3 regions of the Amycolatopsis sp. lyj-112 genome follow, and region 1 is predicted to be linked to each of the others. Evidence: riboswitches for the same ligand, from Rfam matches in the RefSeq annotation. Region 1 holds a riboswitch; each other region holds the start of a gene.
The links. A riboswitch is a leader RNA that binds a small molecule or an ion and turns the genes downstream of it on or off. The one in region 1 is predicted to bind S-adenosylmethionine.
Positions count from the first base shown of each region.

Region 2: it holds a riboswitch for S-adenosylmethionine, as region 1 does, so the genes downstream of both, ACLJRL_RS07345 (methionine ABC transporter ATP-binding protein) here and ACLJRL_RS35735 (aminotransferase class V-fold PLP-dependent enzyme) in region 1, are expected to answer to the same signal.
Region 3: it holds a riboswitch for S-adenosylmethionine, as region 1 does, so the genes downstream of both, thrC (threonine synthase) here and ACLJRL_RS35735 (aminotransferase class V-fold PLP-dependent enzyme) in region 1, are expected to answer to the same signal.

Region 1 covers NZ_JAJPWS010000016.1:165,066-171,381, forward strand. Annotated here, with positions in the region: gene ACLJRL_RS35715 (penicillin-binding transpeptidase domain-containing protein) at 1-484, shown strand, start outside; gene ACLJRL_RS35720 (ArsR/SmtB family transcription factor) at 528-1,211, shown strand; gene ACLJRL_RS35725 (potassium/proton antiporter) at 1,323-2,801, shown strand; gene ACLJRL_RS35730 (M23 family metallopeptidase) at 2,943-3,620, shown strand; SAM riboswitch class IV at 3,795-3,909, shown strand; gene ACLJRL_RS35735 (aminotransferase class V-fold PLP-dependent enzyme) at 3,942-5,318, shown strand; gene lspA (signal peptidase II) at 5,385-5,948, shown strand; gene ACLJRL_RS35745 (RluA family pseudouridine synthase) at 5,945-6,316, shown strand, end outside.
Region 2 covers NZ_JAJPWS010000002.1:120,200-126,515, forward strand. Annotated here, with positions in the region: gene ACLJRL_RS07335 (ABC-F family ATP-binding cassette domain-containing protein) at 1-1,610, opposite strand, end outside; gene ACLJRL_RS07340 (4-(cytidine 5'-diphospho)-2-C-methyl-D-erythritol kinase) at 1,677-2,642, opposite strand; gene ACLJRL_RS07345 (methionine ABC transporter ATP-binding protein) at 2,764-3,774, opposite strand; SAM riboswitch class I at 3,986-4,076, opposite strand; gene rsmA (16S rRNA (adenine(1518)-N(6)/adenine(1519)-N(6))-dimethyltransferase RsmA) at 4,393-5,229, opposite strand; gene ACLJRL_RS07355 (GNAT family N-acetyltransferase) at 5,270-5,842, shown strand; gene ACLJRL_RS07360 (DUF222 domain-containing protein) at 6,103-6,316, shown strand, end outside.
Region 3 covers NZ_JAJPWS010000006.1:140,804-147,119, reverse strand. Annotated here, with positions in the region: gene ACLJRL_RS21860 (ComEC/Rec2 family competence protein) at 1-1,648, shown strand, start outside; gene thrC (threonine synthase) at 1,665-2,930, opposite strand; SAM riboswitch class I at 2,942-3,074, opposite strand; gene holA (DNA polymerase III subunit delta) at 3,210-4,193, shown strand; gene rpsT (30S ribosomal protein S20) at 4,434-4,694, opposite strand; partial or broken gene ACLJRL_RS21840 (DMT family transporter) at 5,050-5,927, shown strand; gene ACLJRL_RS21835 (VOC family protein) at 5,951-6,316, shown strand, end outside.

The DNA of each region.
Region 1 (6,316 bases):
GACCCAGTTCGGCCTCAACGCCGACTTCGAGATCCCGGGGCTGTCCACCGAGACCGGCAAGGTGGAGGCCTCCGGCAGCGGCGATGAGCAGGTCGAGGCCGGGATCGGCCAGGGACGGGTGCAGGTCAGCCCGCTCGGCGCGGCGCTCATGGCGGCCACGGTCGCGGCCGGGAAACCGGTGGTGCCGAAGCTGTGGCAGGGGCTCGAGACCACTGTCAACACCGGTTATCAGGCCCCGTCGGCCGGAGTGCTGAACCAGGTCCGGGCGATGATGCGCGAGGTCTGCACGACAGGGACGGCGAAGGCGCTGAAGGGCAGCGGAGCCGTTTTCGGCAAGACCGGGACCGCGCAGTTCGGCTCCGGTGTCGACGCCAACGGCTGGTTCGTCGGCTATCGCGGAGACGTCGCCTTCGCGGTGATGCTCGAAGGCTCCAACGATTCCAAGCCCGCGGTGCAGCTGGCGGCGAAGTTCCTGGCGGGCTGACATTTCGGTCCCGGCCGAAGCGGTGGTCTTCTACGGTGAACGCATGGAGACGATCGCCTTGGCCGAGGTCGCGGCCGTGCTCGCCGACCCGAGCCGCGCGTCGATGTGCCTCGCGTTGCTCGACGGGCGTGCCTGGACGGTGACCGAGCTGGCCGGAGCGGCGAAGGTGGCCGCGTCGACCGCCAGCGAACACGTCACGAAGCTGACCGACGCCGGGTTCGTCGTGCGGGTCAAACAGGGGCGGCACCGGTACGTCCGGATCGCCGATCCCCGGGTGGCGGAGCTGATCGAGCATCTGGCGCAGCACGCCGAACATCGCCCGGTGCAGGGATTGCGCTCGTCGGTCCGGGTGAAGCGGCTCGAATTCGCCCGGACCTGCTACGACCACCTCGCCGGGACGGTCGGGGTCGCGTTGCGGGACGGGATGCTCACCGCCGGGCTGGTCGACGAGGCCGACGGCCTGACGCTGACCGGCCGTGGGCGCGAAGTGCTCGGCGCGCTCGGGGTGGAGATCGCCGACAGCCGACGCCCGATGCTGCGCGACTGTCTGGATTGGACGGTCCGGCGTGATCATTTGGCGGGACGTGTCCCGGCGGCGTTACTGTCTCACGGAGTGAGTGCCGGCTGGTTGTCGCGTGAGGGCAACCGGGCGGTGAAAGTCCTGCCTGCGGCGGAAAGGCCGTTCGCCGACCTCGGCGTCGACCTTCCGGCGCTGCGCAGTCCGTAGAGGACAGTCTGTAACACAGCCTTTCCGGACGGTTTGCGACCGGTACACGATCGAGTGACGACCGTCGCCTCACTATTCTGGAGCCCTCACGGCGACCGGACGGGAGGCGACATGGAGCAGCTCCCGCTCATTCTGGGTACCGGCGGTGCCGTGCTCCTCGTCGCGGTGATCGCCGTCCGGGTGTCGATCCGGGTCGGCCTGCCTTCGCTGCTGCTCTATCTGGGCATGGGTGTTCTGCTCGGCGAAGCCGGGTTCGGCATCCAGTACGACAACCCCGAACTCACCCAGTCGCTCGGCCTCGCCGCGTTGGTGATGATCCTCAGCGAAGGTGGTCTCACCACACGGTGGAGCGCGGTGAAACCCTCGCTGGGCATCGGAATCGCACTGTCCACAGTGGCCGTCGTGGTGAGTATCGCGGTCACCGGCGCCGCTCTGCACTGGCTGCTGGGCCTCGACTGGCGGATGGCGTTGCTGTGGGGCGCGGTGCTCGCGTCGACCGACGCCGCCGCGGTCTTCTCCGTCCTGAGATCGGCGGGTGTCGGGAAGCGGCTCGTCGGCGCGCTGGAGATCGAGTCGGGGATCAACGACGCCCCGGCCTACATCGCCGTCGTCGTGCTGGCCGAGGGCACGACCATCGACTGGTCGCTGCCGCTGCTGGTGGTCTACGAACTCGCCGCCGGGCTGGTGATCGGCCTGGCCTTCGGCTGGTTCGGCGCGCAGGCACTCCGGCGGGCCGCGCTCCCGGCGACCGGCCTGTATCCGCTGGCCACGGTCGCGGTCTGCGTCGTGGCGTACTCGAGCGGGCAGCTCGCGCACGCCTCCGGACTGCTCGCCACCTACGTCGCCGCGCTGGTGCTGGGGAATTCGAAGCTGCCGCACCGCTCGGACACGCTGTCGTTCGCCGAAGGGCTCGGCTGGCTCGCGCAGATCGGGCTCTTCGTGCTGCTGGGCCTGTTCGCCTCGCCGAGCAGGATCTTCGAGAGCCTGGTCCAGGGCCTGGTCGCGGGCGCCGTCGTGCTGCTGCTCGCCCGCCCGCTGTCGGTGATGCTGTCGGCTCTGCCGTTCAAGATCCCCTGGCGAGATCAGGTGTTCCTGTCGTGGGCCGGGCTACGCGGTGCCGTGCCGATCGTGCTCGCGCTGATCCCGCTCTCCTCCGGGGTGCCGGGGGCGCAAGAACTGGTCGACGCGGTGTTCGTGCTGGTCATCGTGCTGACGTTGCTGCAAGGTGCGACGCTGAGCCCGCTCGCGAGGATCCTCGGGCTGGCGCAACGCGGCGAAGTGCACGAGATCGAGGTCGACTCCGCGCCGCTCGACGAGATGGGCGCCGAACTCCTGCAGGTCCGCATCCACTCCGGGTCGAAGATGCACGGCGTCTACCTGGCGGAACTGCGGCTGCCGGTGGGCGCGACGATCAGCCTGCTCGTCCGGGACGGCACCGGCTTCACGCCCAACAAGGACACCCGGCTGCAGGAACGAGATCAGTTACTCGTCGTGACCACCTCTGAGGCGCGCGACGCGGCCGAACGACGCCTGCGGGCCGTCGACCGGGCCGGTCGCCTCGCCAGGTGGAAGGGCGAATCCGGCCAGTAGGTCACGAACTCGCACCAGCCTTTAGTCGGTTGATCACGAAAATTTCTCTACAATTAGTTCACTTTGTACTCCTTTTGGATTACCTTCCCCGCAATTGACTCCATCGAATGGGTGAGTGTCACGGGGTAAGGAGTACGCAAGGTGACGAAGCTTCCTACGCGATTCGCCGGTCTGGGGGCCGTGGCCGTTCTCGTCGGGGTGGTTCTTTCGACCCCTGCGGCGGCCGCGGGTGCGTTCCCGGCGTTCGGGCTGCCGTTCGAGACCGGACAGTCGCTCTACTCGGCGGGGATCCACTCCGACAACGGGTCCACCGGCGTGAAGAACGCCATCGACTTCAGCCCCGCGGACAAGACCGTGCGCGCGCCGCTGGCGGGCACCGTCCGGATCCAGCACTGCGACGGCGGCGACTGGGTGACCATCGACCACGCCGACGGCTGGCGCACCGGGTACTACCACATCGAGGGCATTTCGGTGACCGACGGTCAGCAGGTCGTGCCTGGTGACGCCCTCGGCCGGACCGGGAACGCGCTGCCCTGTGGCGGCAGCAGTACCGGCGCCCACGTGCACTTCACCCTGTGGAGCCTGCCCACCGCGGTGGCGAACGGTGACTCGCGCGACTTCGGCGTCGGCGCGGGCAACTGGAACGGCGTGTCCTACGACGACCTCTCGACCAAGGTCGCCGACGCCCACGGCGAGGCGGTGAACGGCAAGACCTTCGGCGACTGGCAGTTCACCGAGGGCACCGATCAGTACTCGGGTACCGCGACCCAGGTTTCGTCCCGCGCCACCGTTTCCCTCCCCGGCCGATTCCGCATCTGACCTCGCATCTGACCTCCCGCGTTTCGTCCTCTACTTGCGGTACTTGTCTGTGCAACTACCGCAAGTAGAGGACTAATTGCGGGGTTCTTTTCGCTTGCGGAAAGCGTGAGCGGCGTCTCAACATGCGGGCAAGGGGTGGCTTGATCCCACCGGCATCGGCTAACTTCGTTCTTAGGTCACGAGTGTCAGCGTCAAGCCCCGGCTAGCTGACCGGCAACCCTCCTTCCGCGGTGGGGTGCCCCGGGTGAGGACCTGGCTCGTCGCGTGGTGCGACGGGCAAGCGCGGGATCCTCGTCGGGTCCCCAGGCCCGGAGGATGACGATGACTCTCGCTCTCGAACGCACCAACGCCCCCGCCGCGAACACCGGCGATGTCGCGGAAACCGTTGCCACGCAGGAAATCCCGACCGTCGCCTGCGCCGATCTGCGGGTCCCGCTCGTCACCGGCGGCGACATCGGCTACGCCAACCTCGACCACGCGGCGAGCGCGCCGTGCCTGGACACCGTGCGGCGCGCCGTCGACGAGTTCCTTCCCTGGTACGCCAGCGTGCACCGCGGCGCCGGGTTCGCCTCGCAGGTCTCCACCAAGCTTTACGAGCGCACGCGGGGAATCCTGCGCGAGTTCGTGGACGCCCGCACGACCGACGCCGTCGTGTTCACCCGCAACACCACCGATTCCTTCAACCTCCTCGCGCGCAGCCTGCCGAAGCACACGTCCGTCGTCGTGTTCGACACCGAGCACCACGCCGCGCTGCTGCCGTGGAAGGGTCCGAACGTCCGCCGGATCGAGACCCCTCGCACGCGTCTCGCCGCGGTGTCCGCTGTGGACGAAGCACTCGCCGGCTGCCCCCAGGGACCGCGTCTGGTCGTCATCACCGGCGCGTCCAACGTGACCGGGGAACTGTTGCCCGTCAAGGAGATCGCCGCCGTCGCGCGTCAGCACGGCGCCCGGATCGCGCTCGACGCCGCACAGCTGGCGCCGCACCGCGAAATCTCTTTGCGCAAGCTCGACGTCGACTACATCGCGCTCTCCGGGCACAAGCTCTACGCGCCTTTCGGTGCGGGCGCGCTGATCGGCCGCGCCGACTGGCTGCGCGCCGCCCAGCCGTACCTCGCCGGCGGCGGCGCGACCAAGCTCGTCACCCGTGACTCCGAAGACCTCGGCGTCGTCTGGAACGCCGGCCCCGAGCGGCACGAAGCCGGTTCCCCCAACACTGTCGGCGTCTACGCCCTCGGTGTCGCCTGCGAGACGCTGGCCGGGAACTGGGACGCGATCGTCGCCCACGAGGACGAACTGCTGGCGCGGCTGCGTCGCGGTCTCGCCGGTATCCCCGGTTTCGCCGAACTGCGGCTGTTCGACGCGCCTGTCGACCGGGTCGGCACCCTGAGCTTCGTCGTCGACGGCTTCGATCCCGGCTGGCTCGCCGCGGTCCTTTCCGCGGAATACGGCATCGGCGTGCGGGACGGCGCGTTCTGCGCGCACGTCGCGACCAAGCGGCTGATCTCCGCCGCCGGTTCGCGGGGACAGCAGGCCGTCCGGGTCAGCCTCGGCCTCGGCAGCACCGCCGAGCACGTGGACCGGGTCGTGCTGGCGCTGCGCCAGATCGTCGCCCGTGGCGCCCGCTGGCAGTACGAGAAGCCGGACGGCCGCTGGGTGCCGGAGTCGGACCCGCGGGAGCTCCCCCCTTTCTGCGCCTGACCGATGCCGCGCAGGCCGAAGGCGGCCGCCGAGGGGACCTGAACACGCTCCGTGGACAATAGGGGAGTGAGTACAGAGCCCGAGACCGCGCCACCGGCGCCGTCGCTGCCGAAGAAGCGCGTCGGTGTGGTGTTCGTCGTCGCCGCGGTGCTGTGGGGGCTGGACCTCCTCACCAAGCAGCTCGCCGTGGCCAACCTGGAGGGCAAGGAGCCGGTCGAGTTCCTCGGCGGGCTCGTCTACTTCCAGCTGGTGCGCAACCCCGGCGCCGCCTTCTCGATGGCGACCGGGCTGACCTGGGTGCTCGCGCTGGTCGCGGCCGCCGTCGTGGTCGCCATCGTCTGGCTGTCCCGGCGGTTGCGCTCGGTCGGCTGGGCGATCGGGCTCGGGCTGGTGCTGGCGGGTGCGCTCGGCAACCTGACCGACCGGATCTTCCGCGCGCCCGGCCCACTGCAGGGCCACGTCGTCGACATGATCTCCGCCTTCGCCCCCAACGGGCAGGGCTGGGCGATCTTCAACGTCGCCGACTCCGCCATCTGCGTCGGCGGTGTCCTCATCGTAATTCTTTCCTTGCTGGGCAAGGACTATGACGGAACGTCCACCAAGGACAAGAAGAAAGCGGCAAGCGAATGAGCGCGCGAATGTTGCCCGTTCCCGACGGGCTCGACGGAATGCGCGTCGACGCGGGGCTGGCGAAACTCCTGGGACTTTCCCGCACGGTGGTGGCGGACCTGGCCGAGTCGGGTGAGATCCTGCTCGACGGCAGGCCCGCCGGGAAGTCCGACCGGCTCGCCGCCGGCGGGCTGCTCGAAGTGACCCTGCCCGAGCCCGCCTCGCCCATCGAGGTGATCGCGGAACCGGTCGAGGGCATGCGGATCCTGCATGACGACGACGACATCGTCGTGATCTCGAAGCCGGTTGGTGTCGCCGTGCACCCGAGCCCCGGCTGGACCGGGCCGACCGTGGTCGGTGGCCTCGCCGCCGCCGGGCTGCGGATCGCC
Region 2 (6,316 bases), on a different contig from region 1:
AGCTTGCGCTCGAGCCGGGACAGGTCCTTTCGAGCCGCCCGCTGCTCCGCAGCGCTCTTCTTCGGCTCGGAGGCCTGCCCGTTGGCCGATTTCCTGTCGCTACTCGACTTCTCAAGGCTCTTGACCCGTCGGTCGAGGTACTCCTCGATACCGCCCGGCAAGTGGGTCACGCGTCCGTCTCCGAACAAGGCGACGATCGTGTCGCAGACGCGTTCCACCAGGTAACGGTCGTGCGAGACGACGACGAGGCTGCCCGGCCACGAGTCGAGCAAGTCCTCCAGCTGCTGCAAGGTGTCGATGTCCAGGTCGTTCGTCGGCTCGTCGAGCAGCAGCACGTTGGGCTCGGCCATCAAAAGCCGGCACATCTGCAGGCGACGCCTCTCACCACCGGATAGATCTTCGACCGGTGTCCACTGTCGCGCCGCGGGGAATCCGAGCTTCTCCGCCAGCTGCGATGCGGTCAGCTCCTGCTTGCCGAACACGACCCTTCCGGCGATTTCCTCGATTGCCTGCAGAACGCGCAGATCACCCGGCAGGTCGTCAAGTTCCTGGCGCAAGTGCGCGAGGCTGACAGTCTTCCCCTCGATGCGACGGCCCGTCATCGGATCCACGTCGCCGCCGAGCAGCTTGAGCAACGTCGTCTTGCCCGACCCGTTGACGCCGACCAGGCCGACCCGGTCGCCGGGCCCGATCCGCCACGTGACGTGATCGAGCAGCGTGCGGTCGCCGACGGTCATGCTGGCGTCCTCGAGTTCCAGCACTGTCTTTCCCAACCGACGCCGCGCGAACGCCTGCAACTCGACCGAATCGCGCGGCTCTGGAACGTCGGAAATCAAGGCCTCGGCGGCTTCGACGCGATAACGCGGCTTCGAAGTCCTTGCCTGCGGACCGCGGCGCAGCCACGCGAGTTCCTTGCGCGCCAGGTTCTGCCGCTTCTCCTCGGCGGTCGCGGCCAGCCTCGCCCGCTCCGCCCGCGCGAAGATCCAGTCCGCGTAGCCACCTTCGTACTGCTCGACACGACCGTTGGAGACCTCCCAGGTCACACTCGCCACGGTGTCGAGGAACCACCGGTCGTGAGTGACGACCACAACCGCGATCCTGCGGTTGAGCAGGTGATCCGCCAGCCAGCGCACACCTTCGACGTCAAGGTGGTTGGTCGGTTCGTCGAGGACCACCAGGTCCAGTTCACCGGTGAGCGCCGCGGCCAGAGCGACCCGGCGCCGTTCACCACCGGACAGGTTCGCCGTCGGCTTGTCGACGCCGAGCGCGGTCATCCCCAGACCATCCATAATGGACCTGACACGCGCGTCAGCGGCCCACTCGTGCTCGGCGCCGTAGCGCTCCAGCACGACATCGCCGACCGTGCTCCCGACAGGAAGTTCGGTCCGCTGCGTCACCACGGCCATCCGCAGGCCCCGGACCTGACTGACCCGCCCCGTATCCGGCTCATTGAGTCCTGCGAGGACTTCCAGCAGCGTCGTCTTTCCACCCCCGTTGAGGCCGACGACGCCGATGCGCTGTCCCTCCGCCACTCCGAGCGAAACACCGTCGAGCAGCGGGCGCACCCCGTAGGACTTGCTCACCGACTCCAGGTTGACCAAGTTGGCCATTCCTCAGCCGATCCTTTCCGAAAGCTTGCACCACAACGAATTAGTCGATGTCCATTTCGGACACCGTCACGCGTGCACCCGCGGCGGAGTCGGACGCGGCGCGTCATCCCCGCCGACCAGCCGGGCACCAGGAACCGGTCCGTGCGCGACACGGACCGTCCGGCACACCCCGGCACCGGACAGTTCTGCGGCGACCTCGACCGCGGACTGAGCGTCCGCGCACAGAAACGCGCAGGTCGGCCCGGACCCGGACACCGTCCCGGCGAGCGCACCGGCGTTGACTCCCGCCCGCAAGGTACGACGCAGGCCAGGACGCAACGAGACGGCAGCCGCCTGTAGATCATTGCCCAGCAGCAACGCGAGCTGCCGCGGGTCACCGGACGCGAGCGCCTCGACCACAGGCGTGTGCGAACCGATCCGCGGCGGGCTGCCCTCTTCGCGCAGCCTGTCCAGCTCGCCGAACACCCTCGGTGTCGAGAGGCCCCGCTGATCGAACGCCAGCACCCAGTGGAACGTGTGCCGGGACAACACCGGCACCAGCTGCTCACCACGCCCCGTGCCCAGCGCCGTCCCGCCGTAGAGCGCGAAAGGAACGTCGCTGCCGAGCTTGGCGGCGATGCCTGCCAGTTCATCGCGAGAAATTTCGAGTTTCCAGAGTGACGCGAGCCCGACCAAGGTCGCGGCCGCGTCGGCACTGCCCCCGGCCATCCCGCCGGCGACCGGAATGCCTTTGCGCAACACAACGCGAACCTTGGATTCGGCCTCTGCCTTACCGACGTGGGCCGCCAGCGCCTGCGCCGCTTTCCAAGCCAGGTTGTTGGCGCCGGTCGGTACGGAACCTTCACCTTCGCCGTAGACCTCGACGCCGGGATCGTCGGTGGCCGCGACGGTCACCTCGTCGGTCAGTGAAAGCGCCTGGAACACGGTCACCAGCTCGTGGTAGCCGTCCGGGCGTACGTCACCGACCGCCAGGTGCAAGTTGACCTTGGCGGGAACCCTGACGGTGACTGGGGGCGGAACGACGGCGAGCACGCCTCAAGCCTACGTGCCCACCCCACTTGTGCTGCCACCAGGAGAAAGCGAACAGGACGAGTCAGACACGAACGGGCCGCTCAAGACCGATTTCGTCCTGAGCGGCCCATTCGAGAGAAAATCAGGCAGCGACGCCCTGCGGTCCGCGAACAGGGTGGCTCACGTGGCCACCGCGCTCGGCGATCCACGCGAGCGCGGCATCCGCGCGCTCGCCGCGCACACCGAGACGGAAACGCCCGACCGGGGTGTCGCCGATCCGGGTCAAACCACCGCCGATGGTGGCGAGTTCGACGTCGAAGCGCCCTGCCGCCTCGGGCAGCAGCGCACCGACCGACGCGAAACCGACCAGCACGACGTCCACGGCTCGGTCGTACTTTGCGGTCTGCGCCCGGCTGGTCTCGATCGTGGGCAACAGTGCCTGCGCGGTCCGGCTGTTCGGGTCGGAGACCAGGTCGAGCACGGTCCCGCGCTCGATGATCGCTCCGGACTCCAGAACGGCGACGTCGTCGCAGACACGCCGGACCACGCTCGCGTCAGGAGTGGTGAGCAGCACGGTGACCCCGAGTTCGGCACGCGCACGGTCGAGCACGGTCAAGACCGCACCGGACTCTTCGGGCCGCACACCCGCGGTCGGGTCGTCGGCCAGGAGCACGGCCGGCCCGGCGGCAAGCGCCTTGGCGATCGCCACCCGGCGCAGCTGTCCCTCGGTCAGTTCGCCCGGTCGCTGACCCGCCCGCTGGCTGAGTCCGACCAGGTCGAGCAAGTTGCCGACCCGGTTTCGACGCTGCGGCCCGTCGAGGCCCAGCTGCTCGAGCGGAGAAGCGATGTTGCCTGCGATGGTGCGCTCGGCGAGCAGTTCAGGCTTGGTGCTGACGACCCCGACCTGACGGCGGATCTCCCGCAGGCGGCGTCCGTCGAGGGTCCCGGTGTTGAGGCCGTCGAGACGAACAACGCCCCGGTCGGGACGCTCCTGAAGGCCGATGCAACGAGCGAGGGTCGACTTGCCGGAGCCCGCCGGACCGACTACTCCGAACAACGAGCCGGCTTGGATGTCCACGCTGACGTCGCGCAGGGCGACCACGGGATTTCCGTTGAGGGGAAAGGACTTGGACAGGTTTTCGACAGTGATCACGAAGGGCTCCATGCAAATGGGGCGCTGCTTCTTTCGAGCGCGCCAACCGTCACCGATTAACCGTCCAGAGCGGACGGTTTTCAGAGGAAAGGGAAAAGACTCAGGCAGTAACGGTGGAGCGTCGACACGCACTTACCGTGCGGCGACCTTCGTCGACAACGCGTCGCCTGGTCAGCAGGAGCGGGTGGGTGACCCTGTTCATTAGGCACAGCCTCCATCGGTCCTGGCGGTAGCACCTGCCCTGTGGAGGGTGGTTGCTGCGACTTCGGCGAGCCAGGTCTCTCAGTCGCTCGGGATGGCTTACTGAGTAAAACCGATCTCACTAGATGAAAGCAAGCGCGTAGGCGCAGATCACACGACTGGTCGCGTCCATAATACAGGATCAGCCATCCATATTCTGGGATGACAGCGGATGTTCACGATTCGAATCAAGGCCTCTGCCTGCAGAGACAGGCCGGAAGCAGGACGCTCGTGACGACCATTCACGCAGCCGTACTGACCTCTGTCGACATCCGCGTCCGTGCGGTCTCGACCACACCCGCCACGAGGTTTGGACCAAGGACCTCCGGCGCGACGACCTGCGTAGACCGCCGACACTCGCCTCCGCCGGCTACCCCGTCAGTCAGCCGCGGCGGCGATCCGAGCGAACTGATGAACGTCCAACTGCTCCCCGCGGGTCTTGGGGTCGATGCCGGCCTTCTCGAGCAGTTGTCCAGCACGTTCAGCCGAACCGGCCCAGGAAGCCAACGCCGCACGCAAGGTCTTCCGCCGCTGCGAGAAAGCGGCGTCGACGACTGCGAACAGGCGACCTCGCTCAACAGACGACACCACTTCGCCGCGTTCGAAGGCGACCAAGGCGGAGTCGACGTTCGGCACGGGCCAGAACACCGAACGAGGCACCGCAGCGACCTTGCGCGCCTTTCCGTACCAGGCGAGCTTGACACTGGGTATGCCGTAGGTCCGGCTTCCCGGGCCGGCGGCCATCCGGTCGGCGACCTCGGTCTGGACCATCACGAGTCCGCTGGTCAGTGACGGCAGCTCGGCGAGCAGGTGGAGCACGACGGGGACAGCGACGTTGTACGGCAGGTTCGCCACGAGCGCCGTCGGCTGCCCCGGCAGGTCTGCCGCCGTCACCCGCAGGGCATCCGCCCGAACGACGGTCAGCTTTTCGGCACCGCCCCGCTCGGCCACGGTTTCCGGCAGACGTCCGGCGAGCACGGGGTCGATCTCGACCGCGACGACCTCGGCACCGGCCGCGAGCAGCCCGAGCGTCAGCGAGCCGAGCCCCGGCCCGACCTCGAGCACCACATCGCCTTCACCGACTCCGGAAAGCTCGACGATGCGGCGGACGGTGTTGGGGTCGTGCACGAAGTTCTGGCCGAGCTTCTTGGTCGGACGTACGTCCAGCTCGGACGCCAGCGCCCTGATCTCCGCAGGCCCGAGCAGTTCAGTCACCCGACGATCGTAACCAGCCCCGGTGAGCCACGATTGGCCGGTGGACAACGTTGCGCTCGAAGGGGACAAGGTCCGGCTGCGTGACTGGCAGCCATCCGACTTCGCACCGCTCAGGGACCTACTCGATCCCGCGCGGCCATGGCATGAGACGAACGGACCGTACTTCGGTCGCCCTACTGCCGATGAGGCCGGTTCACGGGCGCTGAAACTCACCAGCCGCACGGTCACGCCCGATCCCCGCACCAGCCTTGCCGTGACCGACCTCGGCGATGGCAGATTGATCGGCCAGGTCAGCTGGTACTGGGAAAGCGAAGAAACCGACTGGCGTCGGCTGGGGCTGGTCATCTACGACGAGCTGTACTGGGGTGGAGGGTTCGGCACCGAGGCGCTGCGTCTATGGACGAGCTACCTGTTCGCGCGGACAGACGCGCTTCGGCTGGACTTCGCCACCTTCTCGGGCAACCCGGGAATGATCGCCGTAGGACGCAGCTTGGGCTTCGTCGAGGAAGGCCGGTTCCGGCAAGCCCGGCGCTGGTCCGGCGGCGTACACGATGCCGTTGTGTACGGGGTACTCCGCGAGGAATGGCAACGCGCGAACAGGTCGGCGGAATAACCGAGGAGAGCCCTGAGGGGCCACACATCCGCGCCGCGCTGGCAGCGTCAGACGGGACCGCAGCCCGGAGACCAAGGCTTTCGCCGACCCCAGGCTCCTTCGAAGAGTCCCGAACTCACCTGCAACATCCTTAGGGAGTAGCGGGCCTGGATCGCATCCCACTCCAGGGTGATAGAGGCAGGATCGCGCGCTCGCAGAGTGATCAGGATTCACCAGAATGAGACCGTGCATTTGTTCGAACACACCGCGACAATCGAGGGATGACCAGCACAAACACCCCCAAGGCCTTCCCGCATAACCTGCCGGAAGGTGAGCCCGAGCTGCTTCTCAACGAGTTGCAGACACGGCTACGCGAAGGGCGACGTCTGTTCGCCGAAGTCGGCCAGATCCTGGCCGAGATCGAGTCACGCGGCGTCCGGGACCTCTACGGATACAACTCGATCGCCGTCTTCTACGAGCACGCGGCCCGGGTGC
Region 3 (6,316 bases), on a different contig from region 1:
GCGTGAGTTCACCGACTCCGGCATGTCCCACCTGATGGCCGTGAGCGGTGGGAACGTGGCGATCGTCTGCGGCTCGATCCTTCTCCTGCTGAGGGTGCTGCGGGTCGGGCCGCGGACGTCCGCCGCGGCCGCCGCGGCGGGGCTCGCCGGGTTCGTGGTCCTCGCCGGGCCCGCACCCAGCGTGCTCCGTGCCGGGGTGATGGGGGCCGTCGGGCTGCTGGCGCTCGCACTCGGCCGCCGGGGTTCGGCGCTGCCCGCCCTCGCCTTCGCGGTGGCCGGGCTGGTGGTCGTCGATCCCGCGATGGCCGCCGACTTCGGTTTCGCCCTGTCGGTGCTGGCCACCGCCGGGCTGGTGCTGCTGGCCCCGCGGTGGGCCGAGTGGCTGGTCGGCCGCGGTGTGCCGTCCGGCTACGCGGAGGGACTGGCCGTCCCGCTGGCCGCGTTCGTGATGACGGCGCCGGTCATCGCGGGCATGGCGGGGACGGTCAGCCTCGTCTCGATCGTGACCAACGTGCTCGCCGCGCCGGTGGTCGCTCCGGCCACGGTGTTCGGCGTGCTCGCCACCGTCATCGGGCCGTGGTGGCCGTCGGCGGGCCGGTTGCTGGTCCGCCTGACCGAGCCCGAAGCGAGCTGGCTGATCACCGTGGCCCGTCACGGCGCCCGGGCACCGGGAGCGGTCGTGGACTGGCCCGGTGGCTGGTGGGGCGGGCTGCTGGCGGCCGGGCTGCTCGCGGTGCTTCTGGTCGCCATCCGGCTTCGTCACGCGCGGATCCTGCTGGCGATCGCACTGGCCGGTGGCCTTCTCGTCTTCGTCCCGGTGCGGGTGCTGGCCCCGGCGTGGCCACCGGCGGCGTGGAGCGCCGTCGCCTGCGACGTCGGGCAAGGCGACGCCGTCGTCCTCGCCACGGCCGAGCGGGGGAGGGCGGTGGTGGTCGACACCGGACCGGAACCCGGGCCGGTGGATGAGTGCTTGAGCAGGCTCGGTGTGGACCGGGTCCCGCTGGTCGTCCTGAGTCACCTGCACGCCGACCACGTCGGCGGTCTCGAATCGGTCTTCGAGGGCCGTTCGGTCGGAGCGGTCGCCGTCGGGCCCGGCCGGGCCCCCGCGTGGGCGTGGCAGCAGGTCGCCGACGAGACGGCGCGTCGGGGGATTCCCTTGCTGGAACTGGGGATCGGGCAGCGGCTCGAATGGCCGGGGCTGTCACTGGACGTACTGGGGCCCCACTACGTCACGCGGCGATCGGCCGTCGAGCAGGACGGGACGGTGATCAACAACGGCTCGGTCGTCCTGCGGGCCGCGACTCCGGCGGGCCGGGTGTTGCTGACCGGCGACGTCGAACTGGCCGCGCAGGCAGACCTGCTGGCCGAAGGGAGGGACCTGCATGCCGAGATCCTGAAGGTTCCGCACCACGGAAGCCGTTACACGGCACCGGATTTCCTCAACGCCGTCGCGCCACGAGTGGCGCTGGTGAGTGTCGGTGCCGGGAACACGTACGGCCACCCGAACAAGTCCACTTTGGACAACCTGACGGCCGTCGGTGCCACGATCGCGAGGACGGACACGGACGGCGACACCGCGGTCGTCGCCGACACGCGAGGTCTCGCCCTGGTGCGCCGGGGTGAGCCCCGTGGCCCGCCTCGTTCCTGAGGCGGGCCGACGGAACTCAGATGCCGAGTGCCTCGCGGACCGCGTCGGCGGAGGCCGAGACGGTGGCCTTCGGGCCGACCTTGTCCTCGATGGCGTCGAGCGTCTTGAGGCCGTCACCGGTGATCAGCAGCACGATCTCGGTGTCCGGGTCGAGCTTGCCCGCCGCGAGGAGCTTCTTGGCCGTCGCCACGGTGACTCCACCGGCGGTTTCGGTGAAGATGCCTTCGGTGCGGGCCAGCAGCCGGATGCCTTCGACGACCTCTTCGTCGGTGACGTCTTCGATCGCGCCGCCGGTGCGGTTGACCACGTCGAGGACGTAGGGGCCGTCGGCCGGGTTGCCGATCGCCAGCGACCGGGCGATCGTGTCCGGCTTGACCGGCTGGACCACGTCGTGGCCCGCGCGGAACGCGGCCGAGACGGGGGAGCAGCCGGTGGCCTGCGCGCCGAACACCTTGTACGGCGTCTCTTCGACGAGGCCGAGCTGGCCGAACTCGCGGAAACCCTTGTCCACCTTGGTGAGCTGGGAACCGGAGGCGATCGGCACCACGATCTGCGGGGGAATCCGCCAGCCGAGCTGCTCGGCGACCTCGAAGGCCAGCGTCTTGGAGCCTTCCGAGTAGTAGGGCCGGACGTTCACGTTGACGAACGCCCAGCTCTCCTGCTCGGAGGCGAGCTGAGTGGCGAGCCGGTTCACGTCGTCGTAGTTGCCGTCGACGGCAATCAGGTCACCGTCGTACACGGCGGTGGTGAGGATCTTGGCGCGCTCGAGGCTCTTCGGGATCAGCACGACCGACCGCCAGCCGGCGCGGGCCGCGGCGGAGGCGACCGCGTTGGCCAGGTTTCCTGTCGACGGACAGGCGAGCACTTCGAATCCGAACTCGCGGGCGGCCGCCAGCGCGACCGCGACCACGCGGTCCTTGAACGAGTGCGTGGGGTTGCCGGTGTCGTCCTTCACCCAGACCTTCTTGACGCCCAACGCCTTCGCCAGCCTGTCGGCCTGGACGAGCCGCGTTGCACCGGGCTCGGTGTTGGGGATCTCTTCGACGTTCGAAGGCACCGGGAGGAGCTTCTTGTAGCGCCAGATGTTGTTCGGTCCGGCTTCGATGTCCTCACGGCGCACACGGCCGAAGTCGTAGGCGACCTCGAGCGGCGAGAAGTCTTCGGCGGAAACGAATTCGGGGGCGAGCGGCTGCCGGTGTCCCTCTTCCTTCGACACCAGTTCGACGGCCGGTCCGAGGTCCGGGGTCTTGGTGGTGGAGGTCGTTCCGAGGGTTGCGGTCATCACGAGGTCCTTCCTCATCTGCCCCGCCGAGGCGGGCCGGAATTGGCACCGTGATCGTCAGCTACCCCGCGATCGCGGGATGACAGGCTGACGCCGGTTGCCGGGGCTTCATCGGGCCGTTCCCTCTGCCCCTCTGGATGAGCGGTATTCGATTGTCGGCACGCACAAGATCGCGTCGCCTCGGTTACACCGTACGACATGGTGCCGGGGTCGGGCCACCGTGCCCGGAACACGTCACCGGACAAAGCACGCGAGAAGAGGAGTGGCAGGATCGTCACCGTGACGACGCAAGCTTCCGCCCCATCGCCGCTGGTCCTGGTCCTCGGCGAGGAAGAGCTGCTGATCGAACGCGCTGTCCGCGGCGCTTCGGACGCGGCCAAAGCGGCCGATCCGACCGCGGACCTCACCCGGATCCGGGTGTCCGACCTCACAGTCCCCGCCCTCGCGGAGATGGTCAGCCCCTCGCTGTTCGCCGAAGGCCGGGTCATCGTCATCGAGTCCGCGCACGACATCTCGCAGGAGCTCTCCGACGGGGTGATGGCCTACGTCAAGTCGCCCGCCGAAGGCATCGTTCTCGTCGTCGTGCACAGCGGAGGCGGCCGAAGCAAGGCCGCGAAGGCGTTGCCGGGTGCCCTGAAGAAGGCCGGGGCGGAGATCGTCGAATGCGCGAAGCTGACCAAAGCCGCTGAGCGGGAATCCTTTGTCCGCAACGAAGTTCGCCGGGTGGGCGGGAAGATCGACGGCGCGGCCGTGCTGGCGTTGATCGACGCCGTCGGCTCGGATCTGCGCGAGCTGTCCTCGGCCGCGACCCAGCTTGTCGCGGACGCCGGGGGCACGGTCGACGAGCAGGCCGTGCGCCGCTATCACCGGGGCCGCGCGGACGTGAACGGGTTCGCCGTCGCCGAGAAGGCCGTCGGCGGAGACATGGCGGCCGCGCTGGAGGCGCTGCGCTGGGCGATGCAACTGGGTGTCCCGTACGTGCTGGTCGCGGACGCTCTCGCCGACGCCGTCCGCACGATCGCGCGGGTGTCCGGGGCCGGGCGCGGGAACCCGAACCAGATGGCCGGTGAGCTGGGGATGCCGCCGTGGAAGGTGCGCAAGGCGCAGGGGCAGGCCCGAGGCTGGGGGCAGGACGGCCTCGCCACCGCCATGCGGGTCGTCGCCCGCCTGAACGCCGAGGTCAAGGGAGCGGCGGCGGACCCCGAATACGCCATCGAGCGCGCCGTCCTGGAAATCATCGCCGCCCACGGCACCCCACGCTGACGCCGCCCGACGGTACCGAGTCACACCACTCGCCGGACCGAGCCCGACACGCAACGCACTCCACATCTGGACCGGCGGACTGTCTCACCGGAAGCGCGCCAGCGCGACGGTGAGACTTCACCCGTCGCGCGCCTCTTTCGGGCCGAAGGCCCACGTAAACGCGATGAAGGGGCGCCTCCCCGCGCCACGTGAGTGACAAGCGGTTCGACGCCCCTTCGGCGCGTTTACGTCAGCGCGCGATTAAAGAGAATTCACGCGCTTCGCGATCGCGGACTTCTTGTTGGCGGCCTGGTTGGCGTGGAGAACGCCCTTGGTCACGGCCTTGTCCAGCTTCTGGGCCGCGTCCTTCTGCGCCTCCAGGGCCTTGGCCTTGTCACCGGAGTCGGTGGCTTCGCGGACCTTGCGGACCGCGGTCTTCACCGAGGACCGGATCGCCTGGTTGCGCTGACGCGCCTTCTCGTTGGTCGTGATGCGCTTGATCTGCGACTTGATGTTGGCCACGGGGGCGCTCCTCTTGGTATCTCGGTGGTTCACCGCCGCGTTGTGAACGGCCCTGCGCGCTCGGAAGCGGCGCGGGTTTCCTCCATTGCGGAATGCCACACGACGGTGAACGGCCAGCTTAACAGCCGTCCCGGTAGTGATCGCGGCCGCCTCGGGAGGGTGGCTGCGGTACGGTGAAGATCGTAGTGCCTAGGGTTCCGCCGCCGGTCCGCGTTCAGCGATCCACACAATCAGGGCAGGCGGGACAGGTCCGAGCGGCACCATCGGCGGGGCCGGAAGCGCCGCCGTTCATCTGACGGGACAAAAGCCTGGAGGACCCGGCTTTCCGCATGCGTGGAAAGTGGAAAGGTCCGCAGTGAACGCCACCGCCCTGTCGTTGGTCCTCATCGCCGCCGTCATCCACGCGGCCTGGAATCTGGCCGCCAAACGGATCCGCCGCGGTGGTGCCCGGTTCGTCTGGGCGTATTACAGCCTGTCCGCCGTAGTGCTCGTTCCCGTCATGGCGGTCTCGCTCGCCATCGAGCCCCAGCGTCCACAGTGGACCTGGCTGTTCGCCGCCGCGGTCACCGCGGTGCTGCACATCACCTATGGGGTCGTCCTCCAGCGCGGTTACGCCGTCGGTGATCTGTCCGTCGTGTATCCCCTCGCCCGCGGCACCGGCCCGTTGATCTCGGTGCTCGCGGCCGTCGTGCTGCTCGGTGAGCGGCCGGGGCCGCTCGGTCTGCTGGGGGCGTTCCTCGTGATCGCCGGGGTACTGGTCATCGGTACCGGGCGGGCACCGGCGGATGCCGACGCCGCCGACCGCACGGCCCGCCGGAAAGGGGTGGCGTACGGATTGCTGACCGGGCTGACGATCGCCGCCTACACGCTGTGGGACGCGCATTCGGTCACCGGGCTCGGGGTGCCGCCATCGTCTACTTCGGGACCGGGGCGATCGTGCAGAGCCTGCTTCTGGCGCCGTACGCGCTGAAGGACCGCGAAGAGGTCTCGTGGCTTTGGCGGGAGCACAAGCGCGAAGTCCTGATCGTCGGTCTTCTGTCGCCGGTCGCCTACCTGCTGGTCCTCTACGCCCTCCAGATCGCCCCGGTGAGCTTGGTCGCACCCGCTCGGGAGCTGAGCATCGTCCTCGGCGGGCTGGCCGCCTGGCTGGTGCTGGGGGAGGCGAACGCCGTCCGCAGGCTGGCCGGGTCGGTGGTCGTGCTCGCGGGCATCGCCGCGATTGCGATCGCCTGAACGCATCCGGTAAGGATTGAGCCATGGACGTGCTGAGCAGCAGGGTGCTGATCCACCCGAAGGACCTCGACGTGACGACGGCGTTCTATCGGGACACCCTGGGGCTGGCGATCGACAAGGAGTTCCCCGGCGGCACGGTCTTCTTCGCCGGGAACGGATCACTCGAGATCGTCGGGACCGGGAAGACCGGTCCGACCCCCGACGTGGCCCTGTGGCTGCAGGTCCGCGACCTGTCCGCGGCGATCGAGGAACTCGCGGCCAAGGGTGTGGAGCCGGTCCGCGAGGCGCGGCGTGAGCCGTGGGGGCTGGACGAGGCGTGGATCGCCGACCCGGACGGCACCCGGATCGTGCTGGTCGAGGTGCCGCGGGAGCATCCGCTGCGCACCGAC